2 regions of the Lysinibacillus sp. NPDC097279 genome follow, and region 1 is predicted to be linked to the other one. Evidence: riboswitches for the same ligand, from Rfam matches in the RefSeq annotation. Region 1 holds a riboswitch; the other holds the start of a gene.
The links. A riboswitch is a leader RNA that binds a small molecule or an ion and turns the genes downstream of it on or off. The one in region 1 is predicted to bind cobalamin.
Positions count from the first base shown of each region.

Region 2: linked by a shared signal. The riboswitch ahead of ACIQ1H_RS12735 (S-layer homology domain-containing protein) and the one ahead of ACIQ1H_RS18420 (hypothetical protein) in region 1 are both predicted to bind cobalamin.

Region 1 covers NZ_JBIWDA010000005.1:102,008-106,445, forward strand. The annotation lists gene ytvI (sporulation integral membrane protein YtvI) at 1-605, opposite strand, end outside; gene ACIQ1H_RS18410 (hypothetical protein) at 700-1,248, shown strand; gene ACIQ1H_RS18415 (glutathione peroxidase) at 1,484-2,029, shown strand; cobalamin riboswitch at 2,184-2,394, shown strand; gene ACIQ1H_RS18420 (hypothetical protein) at 2,549-3,091, shown strand; gene ACIQ1H_RS18425 (ABC transporter substrate-binding protein) at 3,093-4,055, shown strand; gene ACIQ1H_RS18430 (hypothetical protein) at 4,104-4,409, shown strand.
Region 2 covers NZ_JBIWDA010000002.1:534,925-539,362, reverse strand. The annotation lists gene ACIQ1H_RS12735 (S-layer homology domain-containing protein) at 1-2,095, opposite strand, end outside; cobalamin riboswitch at 2,265-2,461, opposite strand; gene ACIQ1H_RS12730 (DUF418 domain-containing protein) at 2,703-3,746, opposite strand; gene ACIQ1H_RS12725 (MBL fold metallo-hydrolase) at 4,032-4,438, shown strand, end outside.

The DNA of each region.
Region 1 (4,438 bases):
ATAATTTTCAATTTCTCTTCAGTTGATGGCTTTAAATATTTATAAGTTATCTGTTTTAACTTTGGTAAATCTAGCATAAATAAAAATAGGGCAATCATATAAACGAGAAGACTAATAAAGAGGCTTGGAATTTGTGAAAAGAAGGTCGTAACTTTGGTATAATTAAAGAAGTTTAAAAAAGATTCTTCAACCTTCTCAATGAAGTCGGTTGTCGTTTTTTGAAGTGAAGCACTCACTTCAGTTGGAAAGTCTTCTGTATATTTTGAAATATTCTCTTGCATATGACCCCACATCTCGGATAATTTAGAAATATAGTAAGGTGCTTGCTTTGAAATGGAAATAATTTGCGACATTAGTTGTGTAATAGTAAAGTAACAAATAATAGAAATAAAAATAACGCTTACTATGTATATAAAAGCTACAGCTATTTTTCGAGACATTTTCCATTTTCGTTTAAAGAACATAACAATGGGTTCTAATAAAAAAGCTGTAACACCTGCTAAAATAATTGGCACGGAGACAGGTATGATAAAATATGCGGCTACAAGTAGGCAAATAATCGCTAGCGTTCGTATAATCAACTTTCGAGTTATAAATCTATTCATAAGCTCTCCTTTTTATCATTAAATTTTAAGTACAGTGTAACAAAAAAATTTTAAATTTGAAAACGTTCTGAAAGAATGAAGGTAGGGATAAATCATGGAAAAAGAGATTTTGCAACTTTTTAGTAATTTAGCAGAGCGTGACCGTGAGATTGAATACGAGTCGTATAGAAAATTAATAAAAATCATGCAAGAACCAGTAGATTGGACATATGCAGTGTGGGAACAACTTATTAAAGCCCTTACATATACAGATGGACATGCTCGTGCACGGGCAGCACAGTTTTTATGTGCATTAGCAGCAAAAAGTGACCCGGAAGAACGTGTTTTAGATGATTTTTTAAAAATTTGGGCAGTCACGTATGATGAAAAAACAGTAACAGCACGGCATGCCCTGCAAGCAATTTGGCAAATTGGGCTTGCTGGACAAGTTCAAAGAGATTTAATTGTTTCGTATTTAGCAAAAAGGTTCCAAACATGTATCGACGAAAAGCAACCATCGCGTATTCGATATGATATTATTGTATCCTTTAAGAAGTTGTTTGATGCTACGAACGATCATAATTTATTAGATATTGCAAAGAGATTAATAGATGAAGAGCAAGATATGAAATACAAAAAGAAATATAAAACCGCCATCCGTTAAATAGCGAGATGGCTATTTTTATGCCCAAGTGTGTTATTTTGAAGAAAGAAAAGTTATTGATTATAATGAAAACAGGAGGATGGATTCAGTTTTTGATAGGTCTTATATACTGACGTAAGCTTTGGTATAAGTGAGAGCCAGAAACTATCTATAGAGGAAACACGTAAATCTGCAACTGTATATAGCATAGTAACAGTATAATTTTTTGTAAATAAGAAAGGGTCGGGTCGAGAAAATGGGGATTTATAATTATTTAGTGAAAAAGCCAAATGGTGAAATTTTATCAATGGAGACATATCGTGGAAAGACAATGTTAATCGTCAACACAGCCAACCAATGTGATTTTACATATCAATTTGAAGATTTACAAAAAATGTATAATAAATATGACAAGGAAAATTTCGTTGTTTTAGGTTTCCCATGTAATCAGTTTGGACAGCAGAACCCAGAAGATGGAGTTGAGACAACTCAACTTTGTCAACTTAACTACGGAGTAACTTTCCCGATTTTTGAACTAGTTCAGGTTAATGGAGAAGAGACACATCCGTTATTCAATTATTTAAAGCACGAAGTAGATTTTCGTGAATTCGGAAAGGCGAATATGCAGGAAAAGATGTTAGCTGAGGCTATTATTCAAATTGCACCTAGCTTTTTAGATGGACGTAACATTCGTTGGAACTTTACGAAATTTTTAGTAGATAATCAAGGGCATACAGTTGAGCGCTTTGAACCAACAGATTCACAATTAGATATTGAGCAAGCTATTGAAAAAATTTTATAGCTAGCTATTTAAATCAGAATTTTTAAGCTGGAATAACGAATAGCTAATCACTATGTAGAAATAGTGCTAAGTTTTGTATATATATTTTCGAATATTCCACAATCTCACAACTATTTTTTCAAATCAATATATGATAAACTGCTAATCAAGTGAATAATTCTTGCAGAATAATGGTGCTAACTTTAGCATAATCGGGAATTCGGTGTAAAACCGAAGCTGTTTCCGCAACTGTAAGTACAAGAATCATAAAAAATGCCACTGTCGAAAAGGGGAAGTCCTAAGATGGGAAGGTTTTATGATATCGCGACTGATTAGAGGTAGCGAACTGTACGAGCCAGGAGACCGACCTTTATTTAATGTATAAAAACTCTTCGGAAGCTAGGAGGATATACGGCAAATACATAAGCGATGTCGCGTGAGGCGGCACTATATATGCTATTTTCGTCGTTCCTAGGGAGCGGCGTTTTTTTATGCACCTATAAAGCAAAATCTGTTCATGAAAGAAAGAAGGGACTAGTTATGAAAAAAGATGCTCGTTATTCTTGCTACCCATTCATGCGTGAAAAAATATCTACTGTAGATTTTGAGATTCGTACGGATAGTTTAACAACTCATGTCGGTGTAGCATTAACGGCTGTAAAAGCAGAAGCAGTTGAGGTAGTAGCGACAGATTTATTGACGATTTTGCCAATGGCCTACCATGTAAATGGCTCAGTACGTGGCAAATTAGCAGTAATGGAAGAAGATTTAGTATGGCTTAGTGATCGCTATGATTTTTATGTGGGGCATGTAAAGGAAGAAATACAGAACTTTGTATTACCGCAAGGTACGGGGGCTGCAACAGCGCTTCATCTATGTCGTAGTGAGGCAAAAAAATCATACCGTGTTCTACATAAAGTTTCTGAGGAAAGAGAAGTACCAGCAATTCTTTTCGATTACTTAGGATTATTAGCGAATGTATTTTTTGTAATGGCTGTATACATGAATCAGCAAGCTGGTATTGCTGAAATACCGTTTATAAGCAAATCATACCCTATGAAGAAGAAGAAGGAGAATGTGTAAAGTGAAGAAACTAATTAATTTCCAATGGATTACAATATTAATGTTAGCACTTGTATTGGCAGGCTGCGGTACAGCAGATGAAGCCAAAAAGGACGATACATCATCTAAAGAAGGACAACAAGCTGAGCAAACAGGTTATAAAGTGACAGATGATCGCGATGTCGAAGTAGCATTTGATGCAGTACCAAAAACGATTGTGTCACTACAACCAAGTAATACAGAAATCTTATTTGCACTAGGTGTTGGAGATAAAGTTATTGGGGCAACTGAATATGATACGTACCCAGAAGAAGCAAAAGATATTGAACGTGTTTCAGACTCTGTGACATTTAACACTGAGCGAATTGTGGCTTTAAAGCCAGATGTCGTAATTGCTTATTCAACAGGCAATGCCGAAACACTTGATGCGCTAAAAGGTCTTGAAGATGCAGGCGTAAAAGTATTCGCTATTAAATCAGCAGCTTCATTTGACGATGTATATGGAGATATTCAACAAATTGCTGAAGTGATGGGTGTTAAAGATAAAGGTGAGCAGTTAAACGAAAGTATTAAAGCGAAAATTGCAGATGTACAAGCAAAAGTCAAAACTGTAGAAACACCGAAAAATGTCTACTTAGAAATTAGCCCTAAGCCAGATATTTATACAACAGCAGCTGGTACTTTCCAACAAGAAATTCTTGATGCAGCGAATGTGAACAATGTATTTGGTGATCAAACAGGATGGGTAAAAGTTTCTGAGGAGGATGTTATTGCAAAAAATCCTCAAGTTATTTTAACAACAGTAAACTATGTAGAAGATGCAGTAGGTGAAATTCTTGGGCGTGATGGATGGAATACAATCACTGCTATTCAAGATAAAGCGGTAAATTATATTGATACTGATATTTCAAATCGCCCAGGTCCACGTATCGGTGAAGCTGTAGAGATGGTAGCAAAATCAGTATATCCTGAGTTATTTAAATAAGGATAAAGAATAATAGCCCTTGGGCAAAAGAGATTAAGTGTTAGATTGATGACAATCAATCTAACACTTTTTTGTAGTGAACGGTATTTTCCACTACTGTTTTCCTCGGGCGCACGGGCTTCACAAGTGCCTATCGGCGCTATTCCCAAGTATATCGGCGATTCAGGAGCGTCTATCGGCGCTATTCCCAAGTATATCGGCGATTTAGGAGCGTCTATCGGCGCTATTCCCAAGTATATCGGCGATTTAGGAGCATCAATCGGCGTTATCTCCATGTTTACCAGCGATTCGCTCTCAATCTCTTCAAAAAGGCATTGGATAATTGGTATTATCTTCATTTGTTCTATAAAATAGAAGTATAGATTGATGATTGCTTAAATAAG
Region 2 (4,438 bases), on a different contig from region 1:
GCTCAAAGAAATAGTTGTTAATTCCTTCTATTAATGCTTGCCAGCTACGTAATGTTAGTAAATTGAAGCTATCTCCTTGGTTTAACTTCAAATGATTTTGCTCATTGATATTTAAATAAATATTACCTTCAAGATATGTTCCTTTATTTAAAATTGCTGTTGGCGATTGAACTGAGAGCTGTTGTTTTGTAATTGCCAATGATGCATTTTGAGCATTTGCTTTAAATGTACCTACATTTGTAAGTTTTCCTGCTTGGCTAACTCGGTAGTTATAATCACCATTGTTTATTAACTTGAAAGAAAAAGTTTTTGTACCATCCGAGTTAATCACGGCTACCCCTTCAGGCAGGACTTCTTCAAATGCAATAAAGTGTTTGATTTTTTTCCCTACAAATAATTCAGCATCTTCAGGGACTGTAAACTTAACATCCCCAGAAAACGGAATAGCTGCACTAATTGTTTGAGCTGAGGCCGAAAGTGATACAGTAGTGCTATTACTAAATGGAACATATTGTGTATGCTTTGCATCTGGCTCAAACGTATAGTAGATTTTTTCCCCTACAAGAGCTAATACTGGAGTCTGTCCTTGTGTAGTTACATTCCCTAGTTTTAATGACGTCTCGTTCGGTATTTCTTGCCCAACTTTTACAGAGTAATCACTATCAACATTCCAACTTGTATTACTAGCTTTAAAATTAAGCTGGCGGAATTGAAATTCTTGATTTGATTCTGCTTTTACTGTTAGCTGACCACCGCCAACACTGTTATGATTGCTATCAAATCCTTCGTAGCGATAACTTCCTACTGGTATAGTTGCTGTATAAACATTGTATGTTCCTTCAACACCAGAGCCTAAGTTTATTTCTTGCTCATTCGTATTATAAAGCTTTAGTATCACAGCTTTTGGTGCAACAGTAAATTTCACTGTGCTAGTAATATCTGTTTGTAAACCAGGTTTTTTACTAAATGCATTTGTAGCTTGATTTAGTGCTAAAACTTTCGCATCTATTTCTTCTTGACTGGCATTTTCATCTGCGATTAGTTCTTGTGCTTCTATAATTTCATTTGCATATGCATCTAATTCAGCTTGAGTAACCCAATAATCAGTAGGGGCTACATCTTTTCCATCTAAACTTACTTTCACAGATGCTTTTGTTTGTTCAGCTTGTTGAACCGCTGTTTGCAAAGCTGTTTTATCAGCTTTAACGATTTCTTCCCCTTCTCCATTTAAAGCAGCATTTAGATGAGTAAGTGCTGCATCTACATTTGTTTGACTACTCTCCATATTTTTAAGCTGCACATATGCGGCGTCATAAGTAGACTTTACTCGTTCATTTGCTAAAATTTCGTTTTTATTTGGTGAGCTATTAATTTCAGCAATTTTCGCTGTTAACTCATCTTTATTCGCTGGAGTAATTAAACTACTTCCCTCTAAGCCCCCACCTAAATCTGCTCCATATCCCCATACTGTAAACTGCCATCTAACGATATCACCATCTTCTGGGAACCATTCAGAAGCTCCACGAGGAATAAAGTTATTATTTACAGCTACCATCCAACCTGACATAGTTGTATAATCCATTTGATTTAACCAGTCGGATTCTATTCTTCCATTAACTGGCCCAGATTCATCAAGAATGTATTTTGGGACGCTCACTTCTCCAGGATTAGGATCAAAGATACCTGATAAGTAGAAGCTTTCTTCTACAGAACCTGTAATGTCATAATTGCCTTCTCCTAACAGGTTAACTATAACTTTAGCTATATTATCCCCTTCATAAAAAGGAACACGAACAGGTTCCTTTATGTAGCCCTGCCCCAACGTAAACTTCTCTACGGAAACCGTCACATAACCTTTAGGTTCAGTATTATTAAGTATCGTCGCACTATCATTACTGGTAATAGGTGATAGTTCACTTTCCGTTTGCTCGGTCATTTCTTTCTCTAATGATTCTTCATTAGATTGAATAGTAGAATTTGTTTCTAACTCACTTGTATCATTTTGCTGCGTCTCAGCGAATGCGACTGGTGATAATAACGAAAATGATAAGATAAAGACAATCGCTATATTCAACCATTTTTTATAAAAGCCCATTTCTTTCCCCCCAATTATTTTATAGGTGAATGCGCTTGCAATAACTAGAAAATAAAAAAAATGCTTCTCTAATAAAAGAGAGAGCATCTAAGGAAAACAGAAAACGGCTTCAAATACTATTTGCCTGTTCGTCTATTTGCCGTAAGTTCTCCTAGCTTCCGAAGAGATTTAATACGATAAAATAAAGGCAGGTCTCCTGGCTCGTGTACCCTATTCAGAACCTTCCCATCTACTTGAGGCATTTTTCCTCGTTTGACAGTGGTATTTTCTGGGGTCATCTACACATACAGTTGCGGAAACAGCTTCGGATTTGCACCGAATTCCCTATTAAGCTCTTAAAAGAGCACCTTTATTCTGCATTTGCTATTCACTTAATGCTAAGTTTAGCATAGTTTCCATTTTTTCAAAATAGTTTAAAAAAACAAGCATTATTGATTACCTATTAATATTGGAGTTGAATATTTTCAAAAGTAAAAGCTATATTTATTTTTCGATATCGCATATCAAGTTCTTCTTATTTGCAATTCTACTTTGCTATTATTCTATATTTCACAATACTATTCCGATTAAAAAACGCCAAAGCAATGGTGCTCTGACGTTAAAATCATTATTTTGTTGGTATGTTTTTTCCGTATGTCATCCATCTCCACATTTTTTCCAATGGTCCTATTTTAAAAAACTTAAACCAAATGACACTAAAGAGGATTTGTATTATAAAAATCATCATGGCTATAATGACAATATAGGAAGTCGAGGGCACTTCAAGCCCCAATAGAGCGATAATAGCTAACCCTATAAAACTTTGAGCAATATAATTTGTGAATGCCATTTGTCCGACACGACCAATCGGCTTTAAAAAAGTTACTATTTTTCTATTTTCTAAAACAAGGAATAAACAAGCTAAATAAAAGTACGTAGTCGGGACTACGCCTAAACCTAATAGTAAATGAAGTTTCGGATCCTCATTTTGAGATGCAATCCAAATCCAACTAGATATAGCGATAACTATAGGAAAAGTTACATAGAGCACCGTTTTTATTTGTTTAGCATGCTGTCTTACGTTGCTTATCCAGTCTGCTTTTGCAACTAGAAAACCTGTTAAAAACATAATAAAAATAGTTAAGATATCATTTCCGAATATATTAAAAACCGATGAAAGGATACGTAAGTTCGGCCAAAACATTTGTCCTAGTATGCTGATAATATATACAGCAATAATGCCAAAAAGCCAGTTGCGAATTGTGGAAATCTTCGCCCGATAAAATGGTAATAAGAAAAGACCAATGACTGCATATATAGACAAAATGGAGCCCCAGAAAATAAAGATATGAACAACCCCAATAACAAATAGCGCTAGTAAACGTCTTGCGAAACGCAACCGAGGCTTATCACCTCTTGCTTCAGCACGGGAAGCAAAAATATAAAAACCAACACCGAAAAGAAATGAAAAAATGGAAAAGAATTTTTTCTCAATGAAAATATCAATAAGCGTATCAATTATACTATTGAATTTACTATATGGAGGCAACGCTACGCCCTCAACTATCAATTGGTAGGCACCTACATTAATAAATAAAATCCCAAACAATGCTAAACCACGAATAATATCTAAGGCTATAATTCTTTCTTTTTGCGAAACGGATGGATTCATGCTGTACAACTCCTTATTTTTACTACTTTAATTTCATTCGTCTTGGCTATTATAGCTACGCAACCTTACAGCAGTTTTTTGATTAGCTTACAAAAACCTTAACTGTAGGATTTCATAATTTTAACGATTTATGTAAAATGGTAGTTTCTTGTTCAAACAATAAAAAAACATTTCCATGACCCTGCGCTAATTATTATCAGGCAAATACGAATACCATAATGTGATAAAATGAATAAAATATGTATTTACTACTTACATGACTACATTATTATAAGGAGTTCTTTTATGCCCATTTCATTTCATCATATTCGACACGCCACATCCATTCTAACTTTAAACAATAAACGAATATTAATTGATCCGATGTTAAGCGAGGTCGATGAACTTGCACCCGTGCCCTTTACTCGAAACTATCGTAAAAATCCATTAACCCCATTACCTGTTGCGTTGAACATTTTTGAGGATATTGATGCAATACTATTAACACATCGTCATTTTGACCACTGGGATAAAAAAGCTATGTCCATCCTTAACAAACACATTCCTGTCTTTTGTCAGCCAAAAGATGTCGCTGCGGTGCAGTCTGCAGGTTTCAAAAAGGTAATACGAGTAGAAGATTGTTATGAATGGGAAGGGATTCAGATAAGACGTGTTGAGGGGCCCCATGCACCTGGCCTTACTGGCAAATTACT